DNA from 3 places in the Oerskovia sp. Root918 genome. Region 1 is predicted to be linked to each of the others. Evidence: riboswitches for the same ligand, from Rfam matches in the RefSeq annotation. Region 1 holds a riboswitch; each other region holds the start of a gene.
The links. Region 1 has a riboswitch for thiamine pyrophosphate ahead of ASE27_RS01005 (thiamine ABC transporter substrate binding subunit). Riboswitches for the same ligand answer to the same signal wherever they lie in the genome.
Positions count from the first base shown of each region.

Region 2: it holds a riboswitch for thiamine pyrophosphate, as region 1 does, so the genes downstream of both, thiO (glycine oxidase ThiO) here and ASE27_RS01005 (thiamine ABC transporter substrate binding subunit) in region 1, are expected to answer to the same signal.
Region 3: it holds a riboswitch for thiamine pyrophosphate, as region 1 does, so the genes downstream of both, thiC (phosphomethylpyrimidine synthase ThiC) here and ASE27_RS01005 (thiamine ABC transporter substrate binding subunit) in region 1, are expected to answer to the same signal.

Region 1 is NZ_LMJG01000001.1:224,954-229,443, reverse strand. It holds gene ASE27_RS01010 (iron ABC transporter permease) at 1-841, opposite strand, end outside; gene ASE27_RS01005 (thiamine ABC transporter substrate binding subunit) at 847-1,938, opposite strand; TPP riboswitch at 1,997-2,122, opposite strand; gene ASE27_RS01000 (DUF4235 domain-containing protein) at 2,292-2,561, shown strand; gene ASE27_RS00995 (serine hydrolase) at 2,629-4,050, shown strand; gene ASE27_RS00990 (YdeI/OmpD-associated family protein) at 4,131-4,490, opposite strand, start outside.
Region 2 is NZ_LMJG01000016.1:134,303-138,792, reverse strand. It holds gene ASE27_RS18240 (DUF2314 domain-containing protein) at 1-227, opposite strand, end outside; gene guaA (glutamine-hydrolyzing GMP synthase) at 428-2,005, opposite strand; gene thiE (thiamine phosphate synthase) at 2,079-2,699, opposite strand; TPP riboswitch at 2,907-2,984, shown strand; gene thiO (glycine oxidase ThiO) at 2,991-4,301, shown strand; gene thiS (sulfur carrier protein ThiS) at 4,385-4,490, shown strand, end outside.
Region 3 is NZ_LMJG01000015.1:152,882-157,371, forward strand. It holds gene ASE27_RS15920 (sensor histidine kinase) at 1-267, shown strand, start outside; gene ASE27_RS15925 (response regulator transcription factor) at 264-926, shown strand; gene thiC (phosphomethylpyrimidine synthase ThiC) at 1,029-2,774, opposite strand; TPP riboswitch at 2,765-2,874, opposite strand; gene ASE27_RS15940 (hypothetical protein) at 3,468-4,490, opposite strand, start outside.

The DNA of each region.
Region 1 (4,490 bases):
GCGCGCGCTCGCGCCGGGCGCGGGTCCGGTTGGCCACGCTCAGCGCGACCACCACGACCACGAGCTGCACGACCGAGAGCACCGCGGCCGCGCGCAGGTCGAGGAACTGGGTCGTCTGGATCCAGATCTCGGTCTCGATGGTCCCGTACTGGACCCCGCCCAGGACGAGCACGACACCGAACGCCGTGGCGCAGAACAGGAACACGATCGACGCGGCCGACGCGATGGCCGGGGCCAGCGACGGCAGCGTCACGGACCGGAACGCCCGCCAGGGCGAGGCCCCCAGGGCGCGGGCCGCCTCCTCGGCACGCGGGTCGAGGTGCTCCCAGAGCCCGCCAACGGTCCGGACCACGACCGAGTAGTTGAAGAAGACGAGGGCCAGGACGATCGCCCCGAACGTCCCGTCGAGCCGCAGGAACCCGAGCAGCCCGCCCTCGACCAGCAGGGAGCGGAACGCCACTCCCACCACGACGGTCGGCAGCACGAACGGCACCGTCACGAACGCCCGCAGGAACGTGCGCCCCCGGAACCGGCACCGGTAGAGCACGTACGCGCCGGGCACGCCGAGCAGCACCGAGATCACGGTGCCGAGCACGCCCTGCCACAGCGTCAGCCCGATGATCCGCCAGGTCCGCGGCTCGGAGAACACCTCGGCGAAGCCGGAGAGGTCCAAGGAGGCGCCGGCAGCGTCCTGGGTGACGAACCCGCGCGCGATGAGCGTCACGACGGGCCACGCGAAGAACACCCCGAGGAAGAGCAGCGGCAGCCCGGCGGCGAGCCCCCACAGGAGGACCCGCCCGCCGCGCTGCACGGCCGCGGGCAGGCCGCGGCTCACGGGCATCGTGCTCAGCCGATCACCGTCGACGTCCACGCCTTGATCCACTCGTCGCGGTGGGCCGTGATGTCGGCGGGGGCGACCTCGAAGGGCGACGGGGACAGGGGCGCGAACTCGGCCCAGCCCTCGGGCAGCTCGGTGTCCGCGTCCGCCGGGTACATGTACATGTTGTCGGCGATGTCGGCCTGGAACGCGTCGCTCACGAGGAAGTCGACGAGCTTCTTGGCGCCCTCGGGGTTCTTGGCCCCGGTCAGCACGCCCGTGTACTCGACCTGGCGGAAGCACGTGTCGAGCAGCGCGCCCGTGGTGGTCTCGGTACCGTCCTCGGTGACCGTGAACGCGGGCGACGTCGAGTAGGACAGCACGAGGGGGCGTGGGCCCTTGCCCTCGGAGCCGGAGAAGTCGACGTAGTAGGCGTCGGACCACCCGTCGGCGACCTTGACGCCGTTGTCCTTGAGCTTGCTCCAGTAGCCCTCCCAGCCGTCCTCGCCGTAGGCGCCGACGGTCGCGAGCAGGAACGACAGCCCGGGCGACGAGGTCGCGGGGTTGGTCACGACGAGCAGGTCCTTGTACGCGGGCTCGGTCAGGTCGTCGAGCGTCGTGGGCTCGGGGATCCCCGCGGCCGAGAACCAGGCGTGGTCGACGTTGACGCAGACGTCGCCGAGGTCCACGGGGGTGAGCTCGCCGTCGCCCACGGCGTACTGGGTCGCCGAGTCGGCGAGGCCCGAGGGCGTGTAGGGCTCGAGCACGCCCTCGTCGATCGCGCGGGTCGCGAACGAGTTGTCGATGCCGAACACGACGTCGCCGAGCGGCGCGTCCTTGGTCAGGATGAGCTGGTTGACGAGCGCTCCGCCGTCGCCGGGAGCGACCTGCTTGACGGTCAGCCCGGACTCCTTCTCGAACGCGGCGAGGACGTCCTCGCTCACGTTGAAGGAGTCGTGCGTGACGAGCGTGACGGTGCTCGCCTCGGCGCTCGACGAGGTGTCGCCCGCGCCCGTGTCGGTCGTGCCGGCACAGGCCGTGAGGGCCAGCGCGCTGAGCCCGCCGACGAGGCCGAGGCCGATCGTGCGGGCGGTGCCGCGGCGGGTACTGATGGTGTTCATGTGTCCTCCTTGGACGTCACAGGAGGGGGACCTCGCGCACGGGAGGTCCCGTGAGCGAGGCTGGAGAAGCCCGACTTCCTCCACCGGTGCTAACCGGATCAGGTTCGAGGGTCTGCGGTGGTCCGCACTCTCAGCGCCTGTTGCCCGTTGTCTCCGGGCGGTCGGCGCTCCCCTGTCGTTCACCTGCGACTTTACACCGCGGTCCGACGGCGCAGGCAGGGGTCCGGCGTGTGGTCTCGCCCGGGGCGCGCCCCGCCCCGGGCGACGGCTACGGTGGGACCTGAGCTCCGCCGTCGGGCACCTTCACGACGCGCGGCGCGCCCCGCCCGCCTCACCCTCACCTGGAGGTCCACATGGCCGAGAACGAGCAGACCCTCACCGAGAAGGTCGCGACCGTCGCCCTGACGCTGGCCGCGGGCTGGGTCGCGCAGAAGGTCGTGAGCTTCGCGTGGGCCAAGGCCACGGGGCACGACGCCCCCAAGGACCTGGACGACCCCGAGGTCAGCATCATCAGCGCCGTCACCTTCGCCGCGGCCGCTGCGGCCGCGAGCGTGTTCGCCCGCCGTTTCGCGGGGCGCGAGGCCAAGCGCGTCGTGACGCGGCTCGCGGCCCGCGCGTCCTGAGGTCGGGGTCGGGCGGCTCCGGCGGGTCAGCGCCCGCCGCGTCACGGATGTTCCGTAGGGTGTCTCGATGCCCTCCTCTCCTGCCGCCCGACGCCGTCGCTCACCCCTCGTAGGAGGCCTCCTCGTCGTGGGGCTCGCACTGACCGGGTGCTCGTCGTCCGGGAACGGCTCCGAGGTGTCGCCCTCGCCGAGCGTGGCCCCGACCGCGGTCGCGCTGCCGGGCGGCACGGTCGGCAAGGCGGCCGCCTGGGTGCTCGAGGTGCTCAACGCGGACGCGTCCCCCGATGCCGCGACGCTCGATCGGCGGTTCGCCCGGACGTTCCTGGACCAGGTGCCCGCCGCCCAGCTCGTGCCCGTGCTGGACCAGCTCCGCGCGGACCGGGAATGGGTGCCGGTCTCGGTCGACGTCGTCGACGCGGGCGAGAAGCAGGCCGCGCTGACGATCGTCGGGGCGAGCGGGCAGTTCTTCACGATGCAGATCGGTGTCGACGCGGACAGCCGCATCGAGACCCTGTTCTTCGGCCCGGGCGACGACCCGCACCGCGAGCCCGCGGCGAGCTGGGACGAGCTGGGCGAACGCCTCGACGCCGTGGACGCGCAGAGCTCGCTGCTCGTGGCCCAGGTCCTGGACAACGGGACGTGCCAGGCGGTCGAGGAGGCTCCCGGCGGCTCGGACCCGGACGAGGTGCTGCCGCTCGGCTCGATCTTCAAGCTCTACGTGCTGGGCGCGGTGTCGCAGGCCGTCGAGGCCGGGACGCTGACCTGGGACGACGAGCTGACCGTGACCGACGACGTGCGGTCCCTGCCCTCGGGGCAGCTCCAGGACGCGCCCACGGGCACCGCGGTCACGGTGCGCGAGGCGGCCGAGCTCATGATCTCGATCAGCGACAACACCGCGACCGACCTGCTGGTCCAGGCCGTGGGGCGTGACGCCGTCGAACGCGCGCAGGCCACGCTGGGGCACGCCGACCCGTCGCTCAACACCCCGTTCCTCACGACCCGCGACGCGTTCGCGATCGCCTGGGGCTCGCCGTCGCAGGCCACCGGGTGGGCGGCGGCCGACACCGCGGGACGGCGCGCGATGCTCGACGCGCTGCCCGGCGGGCCCCTCGCCGTCGACCCCGCGGGAGTGACCACGCCCGTGTGGCAGGACGACGTCGACTGGTTCGCGACGTCGTCGGACCTGTGCGCCGCGCACGTCTGGTTGCACGACCGCGGCGAGCAGGACCCCGTGGTGCGCGAGGTGCTCTCGGCCAACCCCGGCATCGAGGTCGACACGACGGCGTGGCCCTACGTCGCGTTCAAGGGTGGCAGCGCGCCCGGCGTCCTGGCGGGCTCGTGGCTCGCGGAGGACGCCGCGGGCGACACGTACGTCGTGACCGTGCAGCTCGCGGCCACGGACCCGGCCGTGCTCGCGAACCCGATGGTGCTGGTCGACACCGCGGAGAGCGCGTTCGCGCTGCTGGGTGGGGCGGCGGGCTCGAAGTAGGGCGAGCTGCGCGAGGCCCCCGGGGACCGGGGCTGACCGTCGTCCTGCCCCGGCCCTGCCCGGGATCTCCGTCGTGGGGCCTACGCGCCGGGAGCCAGCTCCGCGACGGCCTTGTCGATCCGCCGCTGCCGGGTCTCGGGGGTCTTGGCGGCCTCGATCGGCTCGACCAGCGCGCGCCGGCGGCTGAACGACAGCCCGTCGAACGCCGCACGCGCCTCGGCCGTGAGCGCTGCCGCGAGGTCGTCGGGCACGGTGACCTCACGCGGTGCGTCGTCGACCTCGATCTCGACGTCCACCTCGTCGCCGCCCGATACCCCGGCGGCCTCCCTGTTCTCCGCGCTGAGCGCGATCATGAACCGCCCCTGGTACGGCGCGACCGAGCTGCGGTAGGTGTGCCCGCCGAGCGTGACGCGCACCGGGACGCGCTTGCCCGCGTCGAG
Region 2 (4,490 bases), on a different contig from region 1:
GCCCGACGGAGCGGGAGCCTCGCGAGCCCGGGATCGAGCACGAGCACGTCCTGGAAGTGCACGAGCACGGGCTGTGACGTGTCGGGCTCGACCGCAGCGAGGTACGTCCATCCGTCGCGCCACCGGACGACCCGGGTCACCGGCAGCCCGAGCTCCAGGACCTCGACGCTCGAGACCACGAGCTCGTCGAGCGCGGGAACCTGCGACCGCCGGGAGCGGCCGAGCATCAACGGTCCACGACGAGGCGAGGGCGGGCTGCGCGAGGGTCCATGACGGGCAAGGTACCGCAGGACCGGCAGGCCGTCCGCATGTGGCGCGCTCCGCCGTCGGGCTCCCGTCCACCCCGGACGAGAACGGCCCAGGAACGCCGAAGGGCCGGCCCCGCAGATTCCTCTGCGCGGCCGGCCCTTCACGGCTCAGCGGGAGGTCACTCCCACTCGATGGTGCCCGGCGGCTTGCTCGTCACGTCGAGCACGACGCGGTTGACGTCCTTGACCTCGTTCGTGATGCGCGTCGAGATGATCGCGAGGACGTCGTACGGCAGGCGCGTCCAGTCCGCGGTCATGGCGTCCTCCGAGGAGACGGGGCGCAGCACGATCGGGTGACCGTAGGTACGGCCGTCGCCCTGGACGCCTACCGAGCGGACGTCGGCCAGGAGCACCACGGGGCACTGCCAGATCTCGTCGTCCAGGCCGGCCTTCGTGAGCTCCTCGCGCGCGATCGCGTCCGCTGCGCGCAGGATCTCCAGGCGCTCGGCCGTGACCTCGCCGACGATGCGGATGCCGAGCCCGGGGCCGGGGAACGGCTGACGGGCCACGATGACCTCGGGCACGCCGAGCTCGCGGCCCACGGCGCGCACCTCGTCCTTGAACAGGGCCCGCAGCGGCTCGACGAGCGAGAACTGCAGGTCGTCGGGCAGGCCGCCCACGTTGTGGTGGCTCTTGATGTTGGCCGTGCCCTCGCCGCCGCCGGACTCGACGACGTCCGGGTACAGCGTGCCCTGGACGAGGAACTTGACCTCACCACCGTGATCGCCCGCGTCCGCGACGATGTCGCGCGCCGCCTGCTCGAACGCGCGGATGAACTCGCGGCCGATGATCTTGCGCTTGGTCTCGGGGTCCGAGTGGCCCGCGAGCGCGGCGAGGAAGCGCTGCTTCTCGTCCATGACGACGAGCTTGACGCCCGTGGCCGCGACGAAGTCGCGCTCGACCTGCTCGACCTCGCCCGCGCGCAGCAGGCCGTGGTCGACGAACACGCACGTGAGCTGGTCGCCCACGGCCTGCTGGACGAGGGCCGCGGCGACCGAGGAGTCGACGCCTCCGGACAGGCCGCAGATGACGCGCGCGTCGCCGACCTGCTCGCGGATGAGCGCGATCTGATCGGCGATGACGTTGCCCGGGGTCCAGTCGCCGGCGAGGCCCGCGCCCTGGTACAGGAAGTTCTCGAGAGCCTTCTGGCCCAGCGGGGAGTGCTTGACCTCGGGGTGCCACTGCACGCCGTAGAGGCGACGCCCGGTGTCCTCGAACGCTGCGACCGGGGAGCCGGCCGAGGTCGCGAGGACCTCGAAGCCCTCGGGGGCCGCGTGGACGGCGTCGCCGTGGCTCATCCAGGCGGTCTGCTGGTCGGGCGAGCCCGCGAGCAGCGCACCGGCCTGGCAGACCTCGACGGCCGTGCCGCCGTACTCGCTGAGGCCGGTCTGCGCGACCGTGCCACCGAGCGCCTTGGCCATGGCCTGGAAGCCGTAGCAGATGCCCAGGACGGGCACGCCGGCGTCGAACAGCGCGGGGTCCACGAAGGGCGCACCCTGCGCGTACACGGACGAGGGACCACCGGACAGGATGATCGCTGCCGGGTTCTTGGCGAGCATCTGCTCGACGGTGAAGGTGTGGGGGACGATCTCCGAGTACACCTTGGCCTCACGCACGCGACGCGCGATCAGCTGGGCGTACTGTGCGCCGAAGTCGACGACCAATACGGGCCGGGGGGCTGAGGGGGTGGGTGTCACCAGCCCAGGATAGTTGGCTCGGCGCCGATCCCCGGCATCGGTCCACGACGTGCGACGGGGATCACTGCGCGCGTCAGGCGGGCAGCCGTCCGCGCAGCTCGCGAGCGGCCCGCTCGGGGTCGGCCGCGCCCGTGATCGCACGCACCACGACGATGCGCTCGGCCCCCGCGTCGAGCACCTCGTCGAGCCGCGCGGCGTCGACACCGCCGATCGCGAACCACGGCGTGGTCGGCGCCGTCGCGGCGACCTGTCGCAGCAGGTCGAGCCCGACGGCGTCGCGCCCCGGCTTGGTCGGCGTCGCCCAGAGCGGTCCCACGCAGAAGTAGTCGACCTCGGGATCCGCCTCGGCGGCCGTGGCCTGGGCGAGCGAGTGCGTCGAGCGGCCCAGCAGCGGGCCCGCACCCAGGAGCGACCGCACCGCGGGCACGGGCAGGTCGCCCTGACCCATGTGCACCACCGGGGCTCCCGTCAGGAGGGCGACATCGGCCCGGTCGTTGACCGCCCACAGCGCCCCGTGCTCGGTCGCGACGCGCGCGACGACCTCCTGCAGCTCGAGCTCGCGCGCGACGTCGAGCCCCTTGTCGCGGAGCTGGACCACGTCGACCCCGCCCGCGAGCGCCGCGTGCAGGAAGTCCTCGAGGTCGCCGCGCTCCTCGCGGGCGTCGGTGCACAGGTACAGCCGGGCCGCCCGCAGGCGCTCGACGGCCGCCGGGCGGGCCCGCCCGGCAGGAGCCGTGGGGCTGGTGCGCTGGGGCGAGGTGTGCTGTCGGGGCTCGGCGTCGCCGGTCGGAGCAGTGGTCACGGCGCCCAGGATAGGCGCGGCCCGCCCGGGACACGGTCGCGGCGCAGCCCGTGGGCACGCCCCGAGCGTGGCCGGCGTGCGTTGTAGGGTGGCCGCGAAGCACGGGAGCCCCGCACGGGGCTGAGAGGGCGAGAGCCGACCGTCGAACCTGATCTGGGTCATGCCAGCGAAGGGAGCGAGCGCATGTGCGCAGCCCTGTCCACCGACCACCCCGCCCTGCCCGCGCGTCCGCCGGGGCGCGACGGGAGCCTGGGGGGCGCGGCGCCGTCGGGCCCCGTGAGGCGCGTCGCGCCCGGCGACCGGACGACGATCACCACGCCCGACGGCGCCACGGACGTCCTCGTCGTGGGCGGCGGCATCGTGGGGCTCACCGCGGCCTGGCGGGCCTCGCGTGCTGGCCTGCGCGTGACCGTCCTGGACCCGGCCCCGGGCGACGGCGCGACCCACGCCGCGGCCGGGATGCTCGCGCCCGTGACCGAGGCCGACTTCGGCGAGGAGACCGCGCTGCGCCTGGGCGCCGACTCGGCGGCACGGTGGCCAGCGTTCGCGGCCGAGCTCGAGGCGGACTCGGGGCTCGACGTCGGGCTGCGCGCGACCGGCACGCTCACGCTGGCCTACGACGGCGACGACCTGGCGCTCGGGCGCCGCGTGCGCGCGCTCCAGGAGGCCTGGGGGCTCGACTCGACCGAGATCTCGGTCGCGGCGGCGCGCGAGCGCGAACCGCTCGTCGGGCCGCGCGTGGCCGGTGCGTTCTGGGCACCGGGCGACCATCAGGTCGATCCCCGCGCGGTGCACCGCGCGCTGACCGCGGCTCTCGCGCGGGACCCGCGCGCCGCCGTCGTGCGCCGCCGGGCGGTCCGGCTGCTGCGCGCGTCCGGACCCGGCTCTCCCGTGACCGGGGCGCTCGACGACGCGGGCGTCGAGCACCGCGCGGGGACCGTGGTCCTCGCGGCGGGTGCGGACTCGGGGGACCTGCTCGCGGACGTCCCCGAGGTGTGCGCCCCGACCCGTCCGGTGAAGGGGCAGACGCTGCGGCTCGACGCCCCCGCGTGGTTCACGCTCGACCACGTGGTGCGAGGGATCGTGCAAGGGCGTCCGGTGTACGTCGTACCGCGTACGCCCGGGCCCGGCGGGCACCGCGAGGTCGTCGTCGGCGCGACGAGCGAGGAGCACCCCGACGACCGGCGCGCGACCGCGGGCGGCGTCTTCGCGCTCCTGCGCGACGCGCGCGCCCTGCTGCCCGGGCTCGACGAGCTGGCCCTCGTCGAGGTCACCCCGCGCGTGCGCCCGGGCACGCCCGACAACCTGCCGTTCCTAGGGCCCACCACCGTCCCCGGCCTGGTCCTCGCCACGGGCCACTACCGCAACGGCGTGCTGCTCGCCCCCGTCACGGGGGCAGCGATCGACGCGGTCCTGACCGGCCAGCCGCTGCCGCCCGCGGTCGCGGCGATCGACCCCCTGCGCTTCTCGCCCACCCCTACCCCCGCGAGATAGAGGGCTCGCGTCGAGGTAGCGGGGTGGGGCCCTCTACCCCGACGGCACACCTCTACCTCGGCTCCCACCTCCCGGAGGACCACATGACCCACCCGACTCCCCCGTCCACGACGACCGGCGCGCGGCCGACGACCCCTCCCGCAGGCATCACCGTGCACCCGCGCTCGACCGCGAGCGCCCTCGTCAACG
Region 3 (4,490 bases), on a different contig from region 1:
GCCGCTGCGGTGTCCGACAGGTCGACCAGCGCGACGGCCGTCGCCCAGGCCGCGCCCGGGCACGGCCTCATCGGCATGACCGAGCGCGCGACCCTCGTCGGCGGGACCCTCAGCGCGGGCCCGGTCCCGGGCGACGGCTGGCGGGTCCGGCTCACGGTCCCCCGGCCCGCAGCGGCCGAAGCCGCCGCTCCCACCCCCACCATCCCCGAGCGCTCGGCGACGTCCTCGGACGAGCCGTGCTCCGCCGTCGGGCAGGAGGCCCCATGACCCGAGTGGTGCTGGTCGACGACCAGGCCGTCGTCCGCGCAGGCTTCACCGTGATCCTCGAGAGCGAGGGCTTCGAGGTCGTGGGCGAGGCGGCGAACGGCTCGGACGCCGTGCGCGTCGCGCGCCGCGAGCGCCCCGACGTCGTGTGCATGGACGTGCGCATGCCCGGTGGGGACGGCATCACGGCGACGCGCGCGCTCGCGGGGCCCGGCGTCGTCGACCCGGTCCCGGTGCTCGTGGTGAGCACGTTCGACCTGGACGACTACGTGTTCGGCGCCCTGGAGGCCGGGGCGAGCGGGTTCCTGCTCAAGGACGCCGAGCCCGACGTGCTGGTCGACGCGGTGCGGCGCGTGGCGTCGGGCGAGGGTCTCGTCGACCAGACGCTCACGCGGCGCGTGATCGACGAGTTCGCCCGACGGCGGTCCCCCGCCGCGCCCGACGAGGTCGCCTCGGGCCTGCTCACCTCGCGCGAGCACGACATCCTGGCGCTGCTGTGCCGGGGGCAGTCGAACGCCGAGATCGCGGCGACGCTCTACCTCGAGGCGAGCACCGTGAAGTCGCACCTGAGCCGCATCATGACCAAGACGGGCATGCGCGACCGCGTCCAGCTCGTGGTGTGGGCGTACGAGCACGGGATCGCGGCGCCCGGCACGAGCTGACCCCGCCCGACCCCGCTGAGTGCGGAGTACTTGTCGCCGATCGGCTCGTTCGACGACAAGTACTCCGCACTCAGCGGTCGGGCAGGTGGCCGAGGCAGCGGCTCAGCTGCCCGCGACCGGCAGGTAGACCCGGCCGCCCGCGTCCGTGAACTCGCTCGACTTCTCCGCCATGCCGGCCTCGATCGCCTCGACCGACGTCAGGCCGTTCTTCTCGGCGTACTCGCGCACGTCCGCGGAGATCCGCATCGAGCAGAACTTGGGCCCGCACATCGAGCAGAAGTGCGCGGTCTTGGCGGGCTCGGCCGGCAGCGTCTCGTCGTGGAAGGCGCGGGCGGTGTCGGGGTCGAGGGAGAGCGCGAACTGGTCGTGCCAGCGGAACTCGAACCGGGCACGGGACAGCGCGTCGTCCCGCAGCTGCGCACGCGGGTGCCCCTTGGCCAGGTCGGCGGAGTGCGCCGCGATCTTGTACGTGATGACCCCCGTCTTGACGTCGTCACGGTCGGGCAGCCCCAGGTGCTCCTTGGGCGTGACGTAGCAGAGCATCGCAGTCCCGGCCTGGGCGATGATCGCGGCCCCGATCGCGGACGTGATGTGGTCGTAGGCGGGCGCGATGTCGGTCGCGAGCGGGCCGAGCGTGTAGAACGGCGCCTCCTCGCACAGCTCCTCCTCGAGGCGCACGTTCTCGACGATCTTGTGCATGGGGACGTGCCCCGGGCCCTCGATCATGACCTGCACGCCGTAGGACTTCGCGACCTTGGTCAGCTCACCCAGCGTTCGCAGCTCAGCGAACTGGGCCGCGTCGTTGGCGTCCGCGATGGACCCCGGTCGCAGGCCGTCGCCGAGCGAGAACGTGACGTCGTAGTCGCGCAGGATCTCGCACAGCTCCGCGAAGTGCGTGTACAGGAACGACTCCTGGTGGTGCGCGAGGCACCACGCGGCCATGATCGAGCCGCCGCGGGACACGATGCCCGTGACACGGCGCGCGGTCAGCGGGACGTAGCGCAGCAGGACGCCCGCGTGCACGGTCATGTAGTCGACGCCCTGCTCGGCCTGCTCGATCACGGTGTCGCGGTAGATCTCCCACGTGAGCTTCGCGGGGTCCCCCTTGACCTTCTCGAGCGCCTGGTAGAGCGGCACCGTCCCCACGGGGATCGGGGAGTTGCGCAGCACCCACTCGCGGGTCTCGTGGATGTCCTTGCCCGTCGAGAGGTCCATGAGGGTGTCGGCGCCCCAGCGCGCGGCCCACACCATCTTCTCGACCTCCTCCTCGATCGAGGAGGTCACGGCCGAGTTCCCGATGTTCGCGTTGATCTTCACGCCGAACGCCTTGCCGATGATCATGGGCTCGATCTCGGGGTGCCGACGGTTGGCCGGGATCACCGCCCGGCCACGCGCGACCTCGTCGCGCACGAGCTCGACGTCGACGCCCTCGCGGGCAGCGACGAAGCGCATCTCGTCGGTCACGACCCCGGCGCGCGCCCAGGCGAGCTGCGTCCGGGCGCCGCCCGTGCCGCGCTCGGTGGGGACGGCGTCGGGCCGGAGCCAGGACGCCCGCAGGGCGGGCAGGCCGCCCGCGAGGTCGAACGCCGCGGGGTCGTCCGACTCGGTGTAGGGGCCAGAGGTGTCGTACAGGTCCAGGTGCTCGCCGTTGCTCAGGAGCACGCGGCGCTCGGGGACGCGCAGGTGCTCCGCGCCCGGGACCGGGTGGTGGACCTTGGCGGACCCCGCGATGGGTCCGGTCGTGATGGTGTGCGCGGACGACCCGGTGGTCGCGGCGGGCACGGTGGGTGCAGCTGGTGCAGCGGCGGCGGGCCCGGTGGTTGTGGGCACAGCGGTCTCAGAGCTCATGGCTCTCTCCCTACGTCGGCATGATCCGAACAGGTTCGAACGGTCGGCGGCGCTGAGCCGCCCTCTCAGCTCGCTGCTGCGAGCTCCCGTGGGTGTGTGGAGTTGTGGGTCGTGCTGGTGGTGCGGTGGTGCTGGGTCGTGCGGTCGTCACCGTAGCGCACGGCGCCGGGCGTCGGCGCACCTGTCCCGCGTTCGGCGCTCACGGCCTCACTGCTCGAGCAGCGACCTCGGTGATCTGTCCGTCCTCGGCGATCGTCCTCACCAAGTCGACGTCCGTCGCCTGCCCGAGCGCGAGGACATCCGGTACCCACTGACCCTCGTCGGCAACAGGCGCCGCCGAACAGCCAACCACCAGCACACTCAGCAGGCCAGTGGCGACGCCAGCCAGGCCGACCTGCATCGCAAGGTCGGCCTGGCCAGAACAGATCGGGTTCGCTCAGTGAACCACGTCGAGGTAGCGGTAGGTGATCAACGAGGTCGTGATCGTGCCGGTCTGAGAAATGCTCCTTGCAGATGCCCACCCGCCATAGACCGTTGCACCGCTGCCGGTCGCGGGGTTCTTCCATGACATTCCTGCTCGCGCGCTCGAGCAAGTGTCGTTCCTCACCTTGGAACGCGTGGGCGACTCTACGGCTGTTCCTCACACCCGAGCCCACCGTCCCGGCCCCTCACGAATCTTGCAGCTCTCTGTACTCACCTCTCCTTGAAGTACTTGAAGAGGTGCTTCTCGCGGGTCGTGAGCGCCCCGGCCACGGCCCCGACGAGCACCGCTCCTGCTCCGGCGAGGACGGTCCGCATGCCGATGATCCAGGTGCTCACCTGGTCGGTGGCGAGCCCGTCACCTCCGGCTCCCGCGAGCCACCACAGCGCGGGGACGGTCACGACGATCCCGGCACCGGTCCAGGCGGCGGTCTCGAGGAGCATCTGCCAGGTCAGGGCGGCACGCGGGACCCGGGCGTGCAGGGCCGCGGCGAGCTCGAGGCGGCGCAGCCGTATCGCGACGTATCCCAGGGCCAGGCCCAGGGCGGCCGTGGCGATCGGGGTGGGCTCGGTCAGGCGGCCGGAGAACTCGGCGCTCGCGTCGTAGGTCGCACCGAGCCGGCCGTTGAGCTGCTTCTGGGTGGGTTGCACCTCGGAGGACGGGTCGGCGACGACAGTCGTGCGCAGGAGCGTCGCGGTCTCGGGGTCGACGGGCCAGATCTCGACCCAGCACGAGTCGAACAGCCCCGTGGCGGGTACGGGAGCGACGGCTGCGTAGCCCAGGGCGCGGTCGCGTCCGTCGTCGGGGTACGGGTAGACCGCGCCGAGCCGCGCGGGCCCGGTGGTCGTCGCGATCGAGTCACCGGGGACCGCGCCGAGCGCCTCGGCCAGGTCCGCGGACAGCCACAGGCCCGCCCCGGCGACCCGTCCGCGGTCGAGCGCGCCGAGCAGCCCAGGGGTTGCTTCGAGGCCGGTGAGCTCGCTCGAGGGGAGGTTGAGCGCCCGCAGCGGTTCCCCGGTCCGCAGGGCGCCGGCCGCGTTGACGCCGTCGACCCTGGCGAGGGCCTCGCAGCGTGCCCCGTCGACCTGCCCGGTAGCCTCGAGGATCTGCACGCTCGCGCCCGCGTCACGGTACTCGCGGGCTCCCTCGATAACGCCGACGATCGCCCGCACGTCGACCGCGGCCAGCGCGCCGACGACCACCACGAGCACCGCCGCGAACAGGGTCGCGCGGGT